DNA from 2 places in the Pantoea sp. R13S299 genome. Region 2 is predicted to be linked to the other one. Evidence: predicted binding sites of a transcription regulator. Region 2 holds the regulator's gene; the other holds the start of a gene.
What was found. The regulator PurR, encoded in region 2, represses purine synthesis genes. The targets are predictions, from matches to a motif close to CANGCAAACGTTTGCNTG.
Positions count from the first base shown of each region.

Region 1 (9,011 bases), on a different contig from region 2:
TGCAGACCAGTGTCGCCTGGCTCGCCTTACGTACGTTCTTCAGGGCGGTCAGAGTATCGGTACTGCCACCGGCAATATGAAACTCCTCTTCGGTGCCGACGATCAAATCGAAATAGTGCACCACTTCCTGCAACTGCTGCGTGACCTGAGACGACTCAATGAAACGCGTTTCACCGTCGCCTAAAGAGGTCAGTCCCCACAACACCGGGCGGTAATCGATATCCAGCGCCGTGCGCAGGCCGTTACGGCGGGCGATATCCAGCGCTTTCAGCACCGCTTCACGGGTCTGTGGATGCGATAAATGCGTCCCGGTTACCGCCACCGCACGGGCAGAAGAAATAAAGGTTTCATCGATATCTTCCGGCACCAGCCCCATATCAGCGCAGTTATCACGGTAGAAAATCAGCGGAAAAGTCTCTTCGTCTTTGATACCGAGGATCACCAGTGCGGTCAGACGCCGCGGATCGGTGATCAGGGCATCGGTATTACAGCCCACGCGCTGTAACGATTCACGCAGAAAGCGACCATTATGCTCATCTCCCACCCGCGCCAGCATCGCCGATTTCAGCCCCTGAATCGCGGTGCCATAGGCGACGTTGCCTGACGATCCCCCCAGATACTTCGCAAACGAAGTGACATCTTCCAGCCGCGCTCCGATTTGCTGGCCATAAAAATCAACGGCGATGCGCCCGATACAAATCACATCAAGCGGCTTCTGTTGTGTACTCATACCTGTGGTTTCCTTCTGTGATTAGCAGAGCTGGCGGGCGAAAAGACCGACACCAGGTGCGCTCTGCTTCCGGGTCTGTGGGTGTCTGACTGGCTATGAGGGGAGTATGAGGAATAAAAATTCCATATTCAACACGAAATGAAATATCCATCGCAATTTTGTGAACCAGGTAAAACTCCTGATTGTCGTCCGCCTGCGCGGTCTCTGCCATCGTGATGTGCGGTGTGTCAGGGTTGTGAAGGGGATCGCAGGAATCCGCACGCCAGTCAGGCAAGCTGCTGCATTGAAATGAATTTTTTCATCATGGTCCACTCTCTGTTAAACGTTCCAGATTTTCCCTCTGTCAGCGCCCGCCAGACCTGTAGTCGCCTTTAAATTTGATCTCACTCGCAAAATGAAATGTTTCTTCTGTAATCGTGTTTTATGAAAAATATATTTGTTTATAATCGCCTCACGTTTCAGTTATTCCGGTCGCCTTTTCCGCCGATGACAACGCCTGGCGCGCTGTCGCGGAAGTCGGGGTCCACCAGCATGTAAGGAAGAATATGAGCACGATCAGACTCACCACGGCACAGGCGCTGGTTAAATTTCTTGATAATCAATTCATTGATGTCGATGGCGTTGAAACGAAGTTCGTCAAAGGCATCTTCGCGATCTTCGGACATGGCAACGTGCTGGGGCTGGGCCAGGCGCTGGAACAGGATAGTGGCGATCTGATTGTCTATCAGGGCCGTAATGAGCAGGGCATGGCCCATGCCGCCACCGGCTTTGCCCGCCAGTCACTGCGTCGCCAGATTATCGCCTGCAGTTCATCCGTGGGGCCGGGTGCGGCCAATATGATCACAGCCGCCGCGACGGCTACCGCTAACCGCATTCCTCTGCTGCTGCTGCCTGGCGACGTCTTCGCCACCCGCCAGCCCGATCCGGTACTGCAACAGATTGAGCAGAGCTACGATCTCAGCATCAGCACCAACGACGCCTTCCGCGCCGTCAGCAAATACTGGGATCGCGTCAGCCGCCCGGAGCAGCTGATGTCCGGCTGTATCAACGCCATGCGCGTACTGACCGATCCGGCAGAAACCGGTGCGGTCACGATCTCTCTTCCGCAGGATGTGCAGGGTGAAGCCTGGGATTACCCGGACTACTTCTTCCAGAAACGCGTGCACCGTCTGGATCGCCGCCTGCCGGTGGCGGCCCAGCTGGCAGATGCCCTGACGCTGATTAACCGTAAGCGCAAGCCGATGATTATCTGCGGCGGCGGCGTGAAATACTCCGAAGCGGGCGAGGCGCTGCGCCAGTTTGCTGAACGCTATCAGATTCCCTTTGCCGAGACGCAGGCGGGCAAAGGCACGCTGGTCTCTGACCATCCGCTGAATGTCGGCGGCGTGGGTGAAACCGGCTGTCTGGCCGCTAACCTGCTGGCAAAAGAGGCCGATTTAGTGATCGGCATCGGCACCCGCTACACCGATTTCACCACCGCATCGAAATGGATTTTCCAGCATCCCGATGTCAGCTTCCTGAACATCAACGTCAGTAACTTCGACAGCTATAAGCTGGATGGCGTGCAGCTGCTGGCCGATGCCCGCGAAGGGCTGACCGCGCTCACCGCTGCACTGGCCTCACAACATTACAGCAACGACTGGGGCGATCAGATTGAGCAGGCGCAGAGTCAGTTGCTGAAAGAGACGCAGCGCGTCTATCAGGTGGAATATCACGATGGCGACTTTGTGCCGGAAATTGCGGACCATCTCGACCGCGAAGCGGTGTTTGCTGAATTCAATCGCCTGACCCAGTCGCTGCTGACGCAAAGCAGTGTGCTCGGCACCTTAAACGAGCAACTGCCGAAAGACGCGGTGGTTGTGGCGGCGGCGGGCAGTCTGCCGGGCGACCTGCAGCGCGTCTGGCGCACCAAAGATTACAACGCCTACCACGTCGAATATGGCTACTCCTGCATGGGCTATGAAGTGAATGCTGCGCTGGGTGCGAAGCTGGCGCAGCCGCAGCGCGAGGTCTATGCGCTGGTCGGTGATGGCTCCTTCATGATGCTGCACTCAGAGCTGGTCACCTCGATTCAGGAAGGGGCAAAGATCAACGTGGTGCTGCTGGATAACATGACCAACGGCTGCATTAACAACCTGCAGATGGAACACGGTATGGACAGCTTCACTACCGAGTTTCGCTTCCGTAATCCGGAAGGCGGCAAGCTGGATGGTGGCTTTATCCCGGTCGATTTCGCCGCGATTGCTGCCGGTTATGGCTGCAAAACCTATCGTGTCACGACGCTGGAGCAGCTCAAAGCGGCGCTGGAAGATGCCCGCACTCAGACGGTTTCTACCCTTATCGACATCAAAGTGCTGCCTAAGACGATGATTCACAAATATTTCAGCTGGTGGCATGTCGGCGTGGCGCAGGCGTCAAAAACCGAACGCGCTCAGGCGGTAGCGGACAAGCTCAACAGCCATCTGGATCAGGCGCGCAAATATTAATTTCCGGGCCGTGCTGCGGCCCGTTTTCCTCTTCTCCGTACGAACCCTACACAGGTGTAATTATGACTTTGAAACTTGGCGTCATCGGTACAGGTGCAATTGGTCAGGAACATATTCGCCGCTGCAGCCATGTGCTGCAGGGTGCCCAGTTAGTCGCCGTCTCTGACATCAATGTCGACGGCGCGCGTGCCGCACTGCAACGCCTGAACATTGAGGCGGAGGTGTTCGAAAATGGCCACGATGTGATTCAGTCACCGAATGTTGATGCGGTGCTGGTTACCTCATGGGATCCGACCCACGAAGAGTTCACCTTAGCGGCCATTGCGGCCGGTAAACCGGTCTTCTGTGAGAAGCCGCTGGCGATGAGCGCCGAGGGTTGCCGTCGGGTGGTGGATGCAGAGATTCAGGCGGGTAAACGCCTGGTGCAGGTTGGTTTTATGCGTCCTTACGATGCGGGCTATCGTGCCCTGAAAAAAGTGATCACCGATGGCGATATCGGTGAGCCGCTGATGCTGCACTGCGCGCACCGTAACCCGACCGTGCCAGAGAACTACACCACGCCGATGGCGATCACCAACACTCTGATCCACGAGCTGGATGTACTGCGCTGGCTGACAAACGACGACTATAAAACGGTGCAGGTGATCTTCCCGCGCGTGACGTCAAAGTCGCACGGTCAGCTGAAAGACCCGCAGATCGTACTGTTCGAAACCCACAAAGGGGTGCGCATCGACGTCGAGATCTTCGTTAACTGCGCTTACGGCTATGACATTCAGTGTGAGGTCGTCGGTGAAGAGGGCATTGCCCGCCTGCCAGAGCCATCTTCAGTGCAGTTGCGCAAAGATGCGCGCCTGTCGAACACCATTCTGGTGGACTGGAAAGATCGCTTTATCGAGGCGTATGACGTTGAGCTGCAGGCGTTTATCAACGACATCAAAGCGGGCCAGCTTACCGGTCCTTCTGCCTGGGATGGTTTCGCCGCCTCCGTGGCCGCCGATGCCTGCATCAAAGCGCAGAACAGTGGTGCGATTGAGCCGGTAGAGATGCCGCCGCGTCCTGCTTTCTATAACTGATTTAGCTCTCTCTGCGGCCTGGCCGCTCTCCGCCTGGGAATAAGAAGATGAACAAAGAGAACGTAAAACTGGCGATCGCGCCGATCGGCTGGACCAACGATGACATGCCGGATCTCGGCAGTGAGAATACCTTCCAGCAAACCGTGAGTGAGATGGCGCTGGCTGGCTTTACCGGCAGCGAAGTGGGCAGCAAATACCCACGCGATCCGGCGATTCTGAAACCGATGCTCGACATTCGCGGCATCGAAATCTGCAATGCCTGGTTCAGCACCTTTTTTGCTAACGGCGACAAAGAGAAAACCATCGAACAGTTCATCGAGCACATGAACTTCCTGCATGCGATGGGCGCGCGGGTGATTGGCTGTTCTGAGCAGAGTAAAAGTATTCAGGGCACCACGCTGGCGGTATTTGAAGAGAAAGCAATTTTCAGCGATGAAGAGTGGCGGTTGACTGCAGAGGGCTATAACGAACTGGCCCGCATCGCAGCGGACAAGGGGATGCGCGTGACGCTGCATCACCACATGGGCACCGGCATTCAGACCACTGAAGAGATCGACCGGTTTATGGCGATGACTGACGAGCAGGTTGGTTTGCTCTATGACACCGGCCACGTCTACTACTCCGAAGGCTCCCAGCAAAAGATGCTGGCGGTGCTGGAAAAATATCTGCCGCGTATCTTCCACGTGCATCTCAAGGATGTGCGTGATGAGGTGGTCGCCGAGGTGCGTGAGAATCATCTCTCGTTCCTGGAAGGCGTCAAAAAGGGCACCTTTACCGTACCGGGCGATGGCGTGATCGACTTCAAACCGGTGTTTAAAATCCTGGATGATTACGGCTACAAAGGCTGGATGGTGGTGGAGGCGGAGCAGGATCCTGCGCTGGCCAATCCATTTGAGTATGCGGTGAAAGCGCGGAAATATATCCGGGAAAATACCGGTTTATAACGTGTTCTGAACAAAGGCTGGCTTCCCTGTGGGAAGCCAGCCTTTTGTTTTACTTCAGCGTAATGCTTTTCACAATGTTGTCAGCATCGCTCTGCGCCTGCTGCTGATTATCGCCTGGCAGCGTAATCTGCAGTGTCACCAGCTTGCCATCCACTTTTGCCAGAACCACGGAAGACCATGAGGTCTGGTTGTTGGCAGAAATCACCGTATCCAGCTGCTGTGCCGGCTGATCTTTCAGCGTCACAGATTTGTTCGACACCACCTGCAGCTGCGGGTCGCGGTTACGCTGCTGCTGTTCCATGCGCTTCGACAGCACATCCAGCCCATCACTGGTCGGGTCGCCAGCAATCACAATAATGGCGCGGGCACCGGTTTCATCCGCGTAAACGTGCATGTTCGTAGTCTGTGAACCCAGTTTACCGCTTTTATCTGACATGCCTGGTGGCAGCGAGAAGCTCAGTTTGCCATCCATCAGCGTGACGGTCTGCGCCGACTGACTGGCGCTGACGCCGTTGTCATTCGCCGCTTCATCTTTCTTCTGGTCACAGGCCGCCAGGCCAAGTACCAGTAAACCCATTCCTACATATTTCACCAGGTTGCGCATCAGAATCCCTTTTTAAGTTTCCAGTCAGGCATTAATACAACAGGAATCAGGTTGCAAACGCAACCTGATGATTGTCAGAAGATCTTAGCGGAAAATAGTGGAAACCGTATGGGCTATTAGAGCCTGGCCAATCAGACTATTTCATTTGTCATTCTGAACCAGGGCAGTGCTCACAATCCTCACGTACTACGTGTACGCTCCGGTTGTTCCGCGCTGTCCGTGTCCAGACTGCCTGCAACAATAACGCCTGATAAACCAGGCTCAGCCGAAATTGACCTGGCGGGCGGTCTGACGTTCAGCCAGACGCTTGAGCGCGGCGTTGAGCAGCACGCCATAGGCAGGCAGGAAGAAGACCATGCAGATCAGCACTTTGAAGCTGTAATCCACCAGGGCGATCTCAACCCAGTGCTGCGCCATAAACGCATCGGGGCTTTTATAAAAGGCGATAAAGAAGAAGGCCAGCGTATCGCTGATATTCCCCAGAAACATCGCGCAGCCCGGTGCTATCCACCACTGCGGCAGACGACGCAGACGGTTAAACACATGAACGTCGAGGATCTGACCGAGCGCATAAGCCATAAAGCTGGCGCAGGCGATACGGGCAACAAACAGATTCATCACTTCCAGTGCCTGCCAGCCCTGCCATTCACCCTGATAAAACAGTGCCGAGACGCCGTAAGAGATAAACAGCGCCGGGATCATCACGGCCAGAATAATGCGTCGGGCCAGCGGTGCGCCAAAAATTCGCACGGTGAGATCGGTCGCCAGGAAGATAAACGGGAAGCTGAACGCACCCCAGGTAGTGTGGAAGCCAAAGACGGAAATTGGCAGCTGAACCAGATAGTTACTAGATGTGATCACCAGCAGGTGAAACAGCGACAACCAGAAAAGCGCATGCATGCGCTGACGTGAAGAAAATGCGAGCATATTCAACCTTTTTAATGTTGGGGTGAGGGAACCCATTGCGGGACGTCGTTCGAGCGGCGTCTGGCAGTTTTATGAGCAAAAAGCGGCGGCATCTTACCGCGTTGTGCTTTTTATGCAATGGTTAATTTTAGCGCAATCGTTATCGCCTTGCTTCACCGCCAGCACGCGCTAGAATGAGCGCCCTTTACCTGAACCGAGTTGATTATGAGCGATGTTTTTTCCTCTGCCGACCATCAGCTGGATGCCCGTGGCCTGCGCTGCCCGGAGCCGGTGATGATGGTGCGCAAGACCGTACGCGGGCTGCAGGATGGCGAGACGTTGCTGATCATCGCCGATGATCCGGCGACGACCCGCGATATTCCCGGCTTCTGCCGCTTTATGGAACACGGCCTGCTGGCGCAGCAGACCGACACGCTGCCCTACCAGTTTCTGATCCGCAAAGGCATGGCGGGTTAGCGACAGCCGTTCGGGCCGTCGTTAACCTCACTCATCGATCAGAAGCCTCACACTCAGGCGCGACGACGCAGTAACCGTAACGCGTTGGCGGTGACCAGCGCGGTCGCACCGGAATCCGCCAGCACCGCCAGCCAGAGTCCGGTCAGACCCAGCAGGGTGGTGACCAGGAAAATTGCCTTCAGACCCAGCGCAATACCGACATTCTGGCGGATGATGCGTCGTGTCCGGCGTGCCAGCGCAATCATCGGGGCCAGATTGCTGAGCTGATTCCGCGTCAGAGCCGCATCGGCTGCTTCCAGCGCCACATCGGTGCCGCTGCCCATCGCAATACCCAGCGTCGCCGCTTTCATCGCCGGAGCGTCGTTAATACCATCTCCGACCATCGCCAGCGGCTGCTGCTGACTCAGTTCACGGATAGCTGCGACTTTATCGGCGGGCAGCAGGCTGGCGCGATAATCAATATCCAGCTGGCGGGCAATCGTTGCTGCGGCGCGCGGGTTATCGCCAGTCAGCATCAGGCTCTCAATACCCAGCTTTTTCAGTGCCTTTAACGCCTCCACGGCATCGTCGCGCAGCTGATCGCGCAGGGCCAGCGCACCCAGCGCCTCGCCATCGCGCATCACCACCACCAGGGTTTCACCTTCGGCTTCCTGCTGAGCAATCTGCTCGCTTTGTTGCGGCGTCAGACCGGGAGTATGGCCGGGCGTCAGCAGCTGAATCTGCTGGCCTGAGACCTGCGCACTGATGCCGCGTCCCGCCTGCACCTGCTGATCCTGCGCTTCAGGAATCACCAGATCACGCGCCTGCGCGGCCGCTACGATAGCGCTGGCCAGCGGATGGGTTGCACCCTGTTCCGCAGCGGCGCTCAGCGCCAGCATCTCTGACTCACTGGCCTCGCCAAACCGCAGGATCTGCGTCAGCTGTGGCTTGCCCAGCGTCAGCGTGCCGGTTTTATCAAACGCTATTCTGCGCAGCGAACTCAGGCGCTCCAGCGCCGCACCGCCTTTAATCAGCGCGCCCTGGCGCGCAGCCGCAGCCAGCCCGGAGGTAATCGCAGCGGGAGTTGAGATCACCAGTGCACAGGGGCAGCCAATCAGCAGCAGCGTCAGACCTTTGTAGATCCACGGCTGCCAGTCGCCTGCGAAGAGCAGGGGTGGCACCACCATCACCAGCAGCGACAGCAGCATGACCAGCGGCGTGTAGATGCGGCTGAACTGATCGATAAAGCGTTCAACCGGCGCACGGTGCGTTTCCGCTTCCTCAATCAGTTGCAGGATACGGTCAATCGCGCTTTCACCTGGCTTCGACACCACTTCCAGCATTACCAGCCGATCCACGCTGGTGGCCCCGGCAAGGATCTTTTCGCCACTGGCTCGCGTGACCGGCAGCGATTCACCGGTCAGCGCGCTCTCATCGAAACTGGCGAGCGGGCTGATTAAACGGCCGTCGACCGGCAGGCGGCTGCCCGCCGCGACTTCAATCACATCGCCGGGTTGCAGCGCCGCCAGCGACACTTCAAGACGTTTGCCCTGTTCAAGGCGAATTGCCGATTCAGGCCGCAACGCCATCAGGCTGGTTACGCCGCTGCGCGCCCTGGAGGCGGCATAGCTTTCCAGCTGTTCGCCCAGCTGAAACAGCACCAGCACCATCGCGGCTTCAGCGTGCGCGCCAATAATCAGCGCACCGGCTGACGCCACGGTCATCAATGTCTCAATGGTAAAAGGCGATCCGCTGCGAATGCGCTGCCATGCCCCGCGCGCTACGGGGATCAGGCCGACCAGCGTGGTCAGC
Region 1 is NZ_JBLYEF010000005.1:104,115-113,125, forward strand. It holds gene ACN1CO_RS19580 (bifunctional 5-dehydro-2-deoxygluconokinase/5-dehydro-2-deoxyphosphogluconate aldolase) at 1-730, opposite strand, end outside; gene iolD (3D-(3,5/4)-trihydroxycyclohexane-1,2-dione acylhydrolase (decyclizing)) at 1,276-3,216, shown strand; gene ACN1CO_RS19590 (Gfo/Idh/MocA family protein) at 3,279-4,289, shown strand; gene iolE (myo-inosose-2 dehydratase) at 4,337-5,233, shown strand; gene ACN1CO_RS19600 (DcrB family lipoprotein) at 5,283-5,837, opposite strand; gene ACN1CO_RS19605 (7-cyano-7-deazaguanine/7-aminomethyl-7-deazaguanine transporter) at 6,099-6,764, opposite strand; gene tusA (sulfurtransferase TusA) at 6,969-7,220, shown strand; gene ACN1CO_RS19615 (zinc/cadmium/mercury/lead-transporting ATPase) at 7,274-9,011, opposite strand, start outside.
Region 1: ACN1CO_RS19605 (7-cyano-7-deazaguanine/7-aminomethyl-7-deazaguanine transporter) is a predicted target of PurR. The motif match lies at 6,789-6,806, and genes of this name have one in related genera.

Region 2 (9,011 bases):
CATGCTCCGCATAGTCGCCGTGGGAGAAGTTAAGACGCATAACATTCATGCCAGCTTCAAGCAGCTGAGTCAGCATCTCTTCGGATTCGGTTTTCGGGCCGATTGTACAAACGATTTTAGTCTTTTTCATGACGGATTTTCTGTAAGTTGTGATGGATGAATAAGGGCGGAATTCGATGGCAGCGCACCGAAGTGAAATTTCTGATTGAGACTGAAAAGGGCAGTACTGAGTAAGAATAGGTGACGAAGGCCAGGCGTGCAGGGAAGTTGTGCGGTTACGGTTGGTAACCACCACGCTGTTGTTGCGCAAATCATTTGAGTTATCGCAGTATGCACGTGATCGCTGAAACCTTTCAAGTAAGCAACGCGGGACAGTATAGACGCTAAGTATGCGAAAACCAATCAAAAAGCTGAGGGGGGTGACGATGCAGATCAATAAAAGTGGAGTTGCGCAAACTGAGGAAATTCTGAAAGTGGTGCGCTCTAATGGACTCGAACCATCGACCCCCACCATGTCAAGGTGGTGCTCTAACCAACTGAGCTAAGAGCGCATTTTAAATCTTCTGAATATTGGTGCGTCCGAGTGGACTCGAACCACCGACCCCCACCATGTCAAGGTGGTGCTCTAACCAACTGAGCTACGGACGCACTTGGTGCGCTCTAATGGACTCGAACCATCGACCCCCACCATGTCAAGGTGGTGCTCTAACCAACTGAGCTAAGAGCGCAACATGCTGTCAGGGCGACAGCGGGGACGAATATTAACGGCAGCGTGTAAGGCTGGCAAGGGGAAAATAGTTTTTTCGCCGTGACTGAGCAGCAACTGTGCTAACCGTCGTTTTTTTCGTCATTGCGGGCCATGAGTGACCCGCATTTTTTGGCTAGCGCGCCGCACGCGTCAGAATCATTTCAGCCGGGAATTGCTGTAACCGCCTGATGCGCCAGAGCATCATGATGGCAGCCGAGGTCAGGCCGATGATAAAGCCGCACCAGAAGCCCGCCGGTCCCATTCTGGGCACAATCCAGTCGGTCAGCGCAAGCAGATAGCCAGCTGGCAGTCCCAGCAGCCAGTAAGCGATAAAGGTAATAAAGAAAATCGACCGCGTATCTTTATAGCCGCGCAGGATACCGCTGCCAATCACCTGAATCGAGTCTGAGAACTGATAAATCGCCGCCAGCAGCATCAACTGTGCCGCCAGCGTCACCACCTCGGGATTGTCGGTGTAAAGCAGAGCAATCTGATGACGGAACGTGACGGTAAAAATCGCGGTCAGCGCCGCCATACTGATGCCGACACCCTGGGCGGTCCAGGCTGCCACCCTGGCCTGCTCGGTGGAGCCCTGACCCAGACGATACCCGACGCGGATGGTGGTCGCGACACCCAGCGACAGCGGCAACACGAACATCAGTGAACTGAAGTTCAGCGCGATCTGGTGACCGGCCACGTTCACGATGCCTAGTGGCGAGACCAGCAGCGCGACAACGGCGAACAGCGTGACCTCAAAGAAGAGGGCCAGCGCCACCGGCAATCCCAGCGTCATCAGGCGGCTCAGAATCGGACGCGAAGGCGGTGACCAGCGACTTTCCATCCGGATGTCGCGCATGCTGCCCATCCGACGCACCCAGAAGCGCATGCAGATAAACATCACCCAGTAAACCGATGCGGTTGCTACGCCGCAGCCGACTCCGCCCAGAGCGGGCATGCCGAAGTGCCCATAGATAAAGACATAGTTGAGCGGGATGTTGAACATCAGCCCCAGGAAGCCCAGCACCATACCGGGTTTGGTCTTCGACAACCCCTCGCACTGATTACGCAGCACCTGGAAGAAGAGGTAGCCAGGTGCACCGAACAGCAGGGCGTGCAGATAGCCTTCTGCTTTCAGCGCCAGCGCGGGATCGATGTCATGCATCGCCCGGATGAGATAACCGGCATGCCACAGCAGCACCATAATCAGCAGGGAGACGAAGAAGGCGAGCCAGTATCCCTGGCGGATCTGTTCGCCGATGCGTTCGCGGCGACCTGAACCGTTGAGTTGCGCAACGGTGGGCGTCAATGCAAGCAGAAGACCATGACCAAAGAGGATGGCCGGAAGCCAGACAGAGGTGCCGACAGCAACGGCGGCCATATCCGTGGCGCTGACTGCGCCGGCCATAATGGTATCCACAAATCCCATTGCGGTTTGAGCCACCTGAGCAAGGATGACCGGAATCGCAAGGGCCAGCAATTGACGCGCTTCTGTTAAATACTTCTGCACGTTAACACCTGACTTGTTGAATGAATTAAAAGGCAGAAAAGCCCAGGAAATTGCGCGAGCTAGTGTAACTGGCGTAACACTATTCGCCAATCTTTGTCACACAATGCGTTTTGCCACAGATTACAGAGGCGGCGCGGGCTGAATTCTAACAGCCGACCTGAGCTGTGATAAACTAGCGTAAACTTCGCAGAGGCAAAGACTATGTTTACCGGTATTGTGCAGGGCACCGCAGAAATCGTGTCCATTGAAGAGAAAGAACTGTTTCGTACCCACACTGTCCGACTGCCGGAAGACCTGTTACCGGGTCTGGCGCTGGGCGCATCGGTAGCCCATAACGGTTGCTGCTTAACCGTGACGGCAATTGAAGGCGACCGTGTCAGTTTTGATTTAATTAAAGAGACATTGCGGGTAACTAATCTTGGCGATTTACGTCAGGGCGATGTGGTCAATATTGAGCGTGCAGCCAGATTCAGCGATGAAATAGGCGGCCATCTGATGTCAGGTCATATTATGACCACCGCTGAAATCTGCAAGATTATCCAGTCAGAACATAACCGCGAAGTCTGGTTTAAAATCCAGGATCCAACGCAGATGAAATATATCCTGCATAAAGGTTTCGTTGGCATCGACGGTATTAGCCTCACGGTAGGCGATGTGACAAAGACTAAATTCTGCGTCTATCTGATCCCGGAAACGCTGGAGCGCACGACTCTGGGTGCGAAGACGTTTGGCGATCGGGTCAATATTGAGATCGATCCGCACACCCAGGCAATCGTAGAGACCGTTGAGCGGGTGTTAGCACAGCGCGATGCTGCGGCGGCAATGAGCATGCTGACCGGCCAGCCTGCCTCCGAGAGTTAATAAAGGGCGTGTAAGCGCCTTTGAGAGTAGTGATAGGATCTGAACTGTTTTGCTGTTTTACCGAGCCATCACAGGGAACACGGTCATATCGGAAAGACGCAAAATCCGCCATCCATGGCACGCTCGGCCCGCGCCGTCCCTGGCGCGGGACGCTTTCCTCTTCTGACCGTGTTCCCTGCGCGTTGAGCTTATTCGTTGCTGTGATATTCTATATGTTTTGGCATTCGCAGCGTTTGCATGACAGGGCACTACCGCGCCACCCGTAATCCCCCCTCAACACCCCGACTGAACACAATCTGCCACAGCTGAATATCACGCGCCCGGAAGGCACCGGCGCAGGCATTCAGATAATAGGAGAACATCCGCTTAAAGCGTTCGCCATATTTATCGGCCAGCTCGGGCCAGGCCTGCAAGAAGCGTTCATGCCAGGCCATCAGTGTTTTATCGTAATCGGCACCAAAGTTATGCCAGTCTTCCAGAATAAAATGAGGTTCGCTGGCATCCGCCACATGACGCACTGAAGGAAGACAGCCGTTGGGGAAAATATATTTATCGATCCAGGGATCGACACTCATATCGGTTTTAATCGCACCGATGGTGTGAAGCAGGAAAATACCATCAGGCTTTAAATTACGATCGACCACATCAAAATAGATGGCGTAATTTTTTGGCCCGACATGCTCAAACATCCCCACCGAAACGATGCGATCAAACTGCTCATTCAGGTCGCGATAATCCTGCAACAGAATCGTGACGTCTAAACCGCTACAGCGCTGCTGCGCCAGTTTCTGTTGTTCGGCGGAAATCGTCACACCATACACTTTGACGCCGTAATGACGTGCGGCAAATTCCGCGAGTCCGCCCCAGCCACAGCCGATATCCAGCAGCGACATTCCGGGTTCCAGCGCTAATTTACGGCAGATCATATCCAGCTTAGCTTCCTGCGCGGCTGCCAGCGTCGTCGCCTCTTTCCAGTAGCCACAGGAGTATTGCATGTACGGGTCAAGCATCAGTGTAAAGAGGTCGTTACCCAGGTCGTAATGCTCTTTACCGACAATCCACGCCCGTTTTTTTGATTGCAGATTAGTTAAGCGGGCGGCGGCAATGCGCAGCGTGTCTTTAAAGTGATGAGGAAGCTGCTGATCGAGTTTATGTTTAAGCACCTGATGGAAGAAGATATCCAGCCGGTCACACTCCCACCATCCATCCATATAGCTCTCACCGAGCCCAAGTGAACCCTCTTGCAGAACACGTTTAAAAAACCCGGGATGCGTTACATGGATATCCCAGGGACGTGAACCATTGATTTCGATATCTGCTTTTTCCAGCAGTTCATGAACGATGCGATACCAATGGTTCTCTTCAGGGCTCACTGCTTCTGCATAAGATGAACTCATAGCTGTTCCACCACCTGTCCAATCTGAACCTGAACAAAGAATAGCCAATTTCGTCAGGCATTGAGAAACGTCACGGATGACTCCGCACACCGGTTATTGTGTGATACAGAGGACTGGAAGAGCCTGCAACTGGTCGGTAGGGTGAGAATAACGCGCGCGAATACCGTCCCGGCAACAGGGTGCCAATCAGATTATTACGTTATTATATTGTTGATTTATTACAGATTTGTTGACCCGAATGAGTATATTCTCACGCGGGTCAATATTCAATCACTTATTGTTAGGATGCTAACTAAAAAGTCAGTGTGTCAGTGATTATCCTGGCAGGCAGGTTGCGGAGAGGCAACAACAGTTTGTGCGCTTGCGGCACGCTGCATGGCGTAACCGATCAACGCGAGCACAATGGTCACCGCCATCATCAGCGTGGTGGTAAACAGCGCCTGAGTTAATCCGGCTGATACCGCCAGGCTGGCGGCGAAGCAGAGTCCTAACTGCAGGGTGTTCTGCAACGCGGCCGCTTTACCGGTGGCATCCGGGAAGGGCATCAGTGCGCTGGAAACCACAATCGGATAGATCGCACCGTTAGCCAGCGCCATCCCGCAGAACGGCACCATCAGGCTCACCAGCGTGCTGTTACCTGCAAGCGCAACCGCAAACAGTGCCATAATGCTCAGGCTGTAGACGCCCAGCAACCAGGGCAGCAACTGTGCGCCGTTAAAGCGGTTGAGCAGGGCGCGACAGCCGAATCCGCCGATTAAAAAGGCCAGGGTCTGTGGCACATAGCTCAGACCGATATCGGCGGGCGAGAGACCCAGATCCGCCAGAATAAAGGGCGAGCCAGTCAGCCAGGCAAAGAAGCTGGCAGAACAGGCAGAGTAGATCAGCACGTTGCCGCTGTAGACCCGCGATTTCAGCAGAGTAAAGAAGCCCGGCTGCGCCCTTTTTTCACCTGCAACTTTACGAACGGTGGGCAGACGCAGCGTGGTCATAATTAATGCCACCGCAATCAGTGTCAGCACCAGGAAAATCGAACGCCAGTGGAAGTGGCCTATCAGCCAGGCACCCAACAACGGCGCCAGTGCCGGAGAGAGCGCAACCAGCGGCATAATGGTGGCAAAGACTTTGTTGGCACGCGCAGCAGGGTAGCGATCCACCACCAGTGCCTGCCAGCTCACGGCCGCAGCACAGACGCCAATCGCCTGCACAAAGCGCAGCGCCAGCATCAGATAAATATCATTCACCCACAGCATGCCCGCACAGCCGATGCCAAACATCACCAGTCCGGCTAGCAGCACAGGTTTACGGCCGATGCGGTCGGAGAGCGGTCCCCAGAAGAGCTGACCTGTGGCGAAGCCTCCCAGAAAGAGACTCATACTGGCGCTGATCAGGCCGGGCGAGGTATTAAAGGTTTGCTGCATCGCACCAAAGGCGGGCAGGTACATATCCGTGGCTAAAAAGCCGAGCATGCTCAGCAGGGCAAGGTAAGGCATAAATCCTTTATTCGACAACATCTCATTCTCATATTTGCAGGATAAACGCGGCAGAGTGTAAGAGGTGCGTTTGCTGCTGTGAAACGGTAATATTTGCCGATTGCTGTTAAAATTTTTGAAGGCAGATTATGTGGTCAGAATATGCATTAGAAGTGGTTGACGCGGTCGCCCGTGGGGGCAGCTTCAGCGCGGCCGCGCAGGAGTTACATCGGGTGCCCTCTGCCATCAGCTACACGGTGCGCCAGCTGGAGAACTGGCTGGCAGTGCCGCTGTTTGAGCGTCAGCATCGCGAAGTGGTTCTCACTCCGGCAGGCGAGCATTTTGTCCGGGAAGGGCGCAGCGTCATCAAAAAAATGCTTGCCACCCGGCGACAGTGTCAGCAGCTCGCCAACGGCTGGCGCGGGCAGCTCAGCATTGCCGTTGACCGTATCGCCAAACCTCAGCGCACCCGGCAACTGGTCAAAGATTTCTATCGGCACTTCCCCGATATGGAGCTGATCATCAGCTATGAAGTCTTTAACGGCGTCTGGGATGCGCTGGCCGATGGTCGGGTGGAGGTCGCGATTGGGGCCACCCAGGCAATTCCGGTGGGCGGACGTTTTGCGTTTCGCGATATGGGCACCCTCAACTGGCGCTGCGTGGTCGCGCCCGATCATCCATTAACGCAGGCGAGCCAGATCGATGATGACACGCTGCGTAGCTGGCCTTCACTGGTGCTGGAAGATACCTCGCGAGCGCTGCCGCGCCGTATGACATGGACGCTGGATAACCAGCGCAGGCTGGTGGTGCCGGAATGGCAGACCGGTCTGGAGTGCGTGCAGGCGGGATTGTGTGTGGCGATGGTGCCGGGTCATCTTGCCAGACCCCTGCTCGACAGCGGCGATCTGGTGGAACTGACACTGCCAGTGGCATTTCCGGATAGCCCCTGCTGCGTCAGCTGGGCTGAGGATCGCGCATCACCGGCGACAGGCTGGTTGCTCAGCTATCTGGGTGATGCGCAAACGCTTAATCAGGAGTGGTTAAGCGAGGATTAGCGGCGATAATCGCGGAACGGACCATCGGCCACGGAACGGCGTTCAATCAGCGTGGGATGGACTTCGATCGTTTGTGAAATTTCACGCTTACTGGTGATGCGGTCCAGCAGCATATCCAGCGCTTTTTCACCCAGTTGGGCTTTAGGCTGATGCACGGTTGTCAGGGCCGGTGCGAAATAGCGGGCATTGCGCACATTGTCATAACCGATCACCGAAATATCCTGCGGGACGCGCAGGCCCATCTCGTCGGCGGCGCAAATCGCGCCCATCGCCATGATGTCACCGCCGCAGAACACCGCCGTCGGGCGCTGTTTCTGTGACAGGATCTGCTGCATCGCCTGATAGCCTGACTCCGGCTCGAAGTCACCCTGCACAATCCATTCGGCGCGCGGCTGAATACCTGCTTCTTCCAGCGCTTTCAGGAAACCGGCATGGCGTCCGCCACCGGTGTTGCGCTCCATCTGGCCGGGGATTGCACCAATATCACGGTGTCCGCGTTCAATCAGATAGCGTCCCGCCAGATAGCCGCCCTGGAAGGCATTATCCAGCACCGTGTCGGTGAAGTCGGCGCGCGACTCGCCCCAGTCCATCACCACCATCGGGATATTGCGGTTCTCTTCCAGCATCTGCAGCAGGTCGTCCGGATACTCAGAACACATCACCAGCAGACCATCGACGCGTTTCTGCGCCATCATGCTGAGATAGGCGCGCTGTTTTTGCAGATCGTTATGCGCATTACCCAGAATCAGCGTGTAGCCTTTGTCAAAACAGTGATTTTCAACCGCTTCAATAATTTCAGCGAAATAGGGCGCTTCGCTGGAGGTGGCAAGCAGGCCCAGCGTTTTGGTGTGGTTCACTTTCAGGCTGCGCGCGACGGCGCTCGGCGAGTAGTGTAGCTCTTTGATCGCCTGCCAGACCGCGTTGCGCGTCTCTTCAGCGACAAAGCGGGTTTTATTGATGACGTGCGAAACGGTGGTCGTTGAGACGCCGGCGCGTTTTGCCACATCTTTAATTGTTGCCATGAAAATCGGACTCCAGTGCTTATCTAACTCTATGATAAGCGTAGTGTTAAACGTTTGCGTCTGCTCAGGGTTTTTTCCGCAAAAATGCAGCTTTTCTGGCCGGTAAACAGGCCGCTGGCGGAGAATAAACGTCTTAAAAGATGCGCAAACGGAATCAGAGTTGCGCGCGTTGCGCAACAAAGGCGGGATTCTAACAAGGCTGGACGGATAAAACGAGATTTTTACCGGGTCGTGTGGGAAAATGCCATATCCCTATAAATTGTATGACTAAGGAGCAAGCAATGAGTACCGATCTGAAACTGGCGTTAATGACCTCCGTGGGCTGTTTGCTGATGATTGTGGCCTTTAGTTTTACTGCCATTCTGCACTAATAAAAAAAGCCGGGATTATCCCGGCTTTTTTCTGACTGAACTGCTGCTCAGCGAATGGTTCTCGGCGTCATCACCCGACGGGCACCGATGTAGTGGCGCTGCCAGTAATCTTCCCCTAATGCGCTGATCTGAATATCTTTGCCGGTACGTGGCGACTGAATAAACTTACCATCGCCCAGGTAAACGCCGACGTGGTCAGCCGTACCGCGACCGTTAATGCGGAAGAAGACCAGATCGCCTTTCTCCAGCGACTCACGCTTGATGGGCGCGGCGTCACGCAGGTGATACATCTCGTTAGCGGTACGCGGGATCTTAAACTTCACCAGATCTTTATAGGCGTACCAGACCAGACCGCTGCAATCGAAACCGGTATGGGGTGAGGTGCCGCCCCACTGATAAGGTTTACCTAACTGGCCCATCAGCTTGGTCATCGCGGTTTCGCGTGCCTTCTGATAACGCTGACGGTGGGATTTGCTCATTTTAATCGTGCCCGGCTCGCTGGTGGTGATCTCAGCCGTTTTCAGCTGGCGCTGATGACCATAGCGTTTCTTCTCTTTATTTTTTTCTTTGGTTTTGCTGAT
Region 2 is NZ_JBLYEF010000001.1:979,940-988,950, forward strand. It holds gene pykF (pyruvate kinase PykF) at 1-130, opposite strand, end outside; tRNA gene ACN1CO_RS04800 (tRNA-Val) at 475-551, opposite strand; tRNA gene ACN1CO_RS04805 (tRNA-Val) at 572-648, opposite strand; tRNA gene ACN1CO_RS04810 (tRNA-Val) at 652-728, opposite strand; gene ACN1CO_RS04815 (MATE family efflux transporter) at 882-2,255, opposite strand; gene ACN1CO_RS04820 (riboflavin synthase subunit alpha) at 2,457-3,116, shown strand; gene cfa (cyclopropane fatty acyl phospholipid synthase) at 3,365-4,513, opposite strand; gene punC (purine nucleoside transporter PunC) at 4,822-6,024, opposite strand; gene punR (DNA-binding transcriptional activator PunR) at 6,132-7,037, shown strand; gene purR (HTH-type transcriptional repressor PurR) at 7,034-8,059, opposite strand; gene ACN1CO_RS04845 (YnhF family membrane protein) at 8,341-8,430, shown strand; gene ACN1CO_RS04850 (C40 family peptidase) at 8,478-9,011, opposite strand, start outside.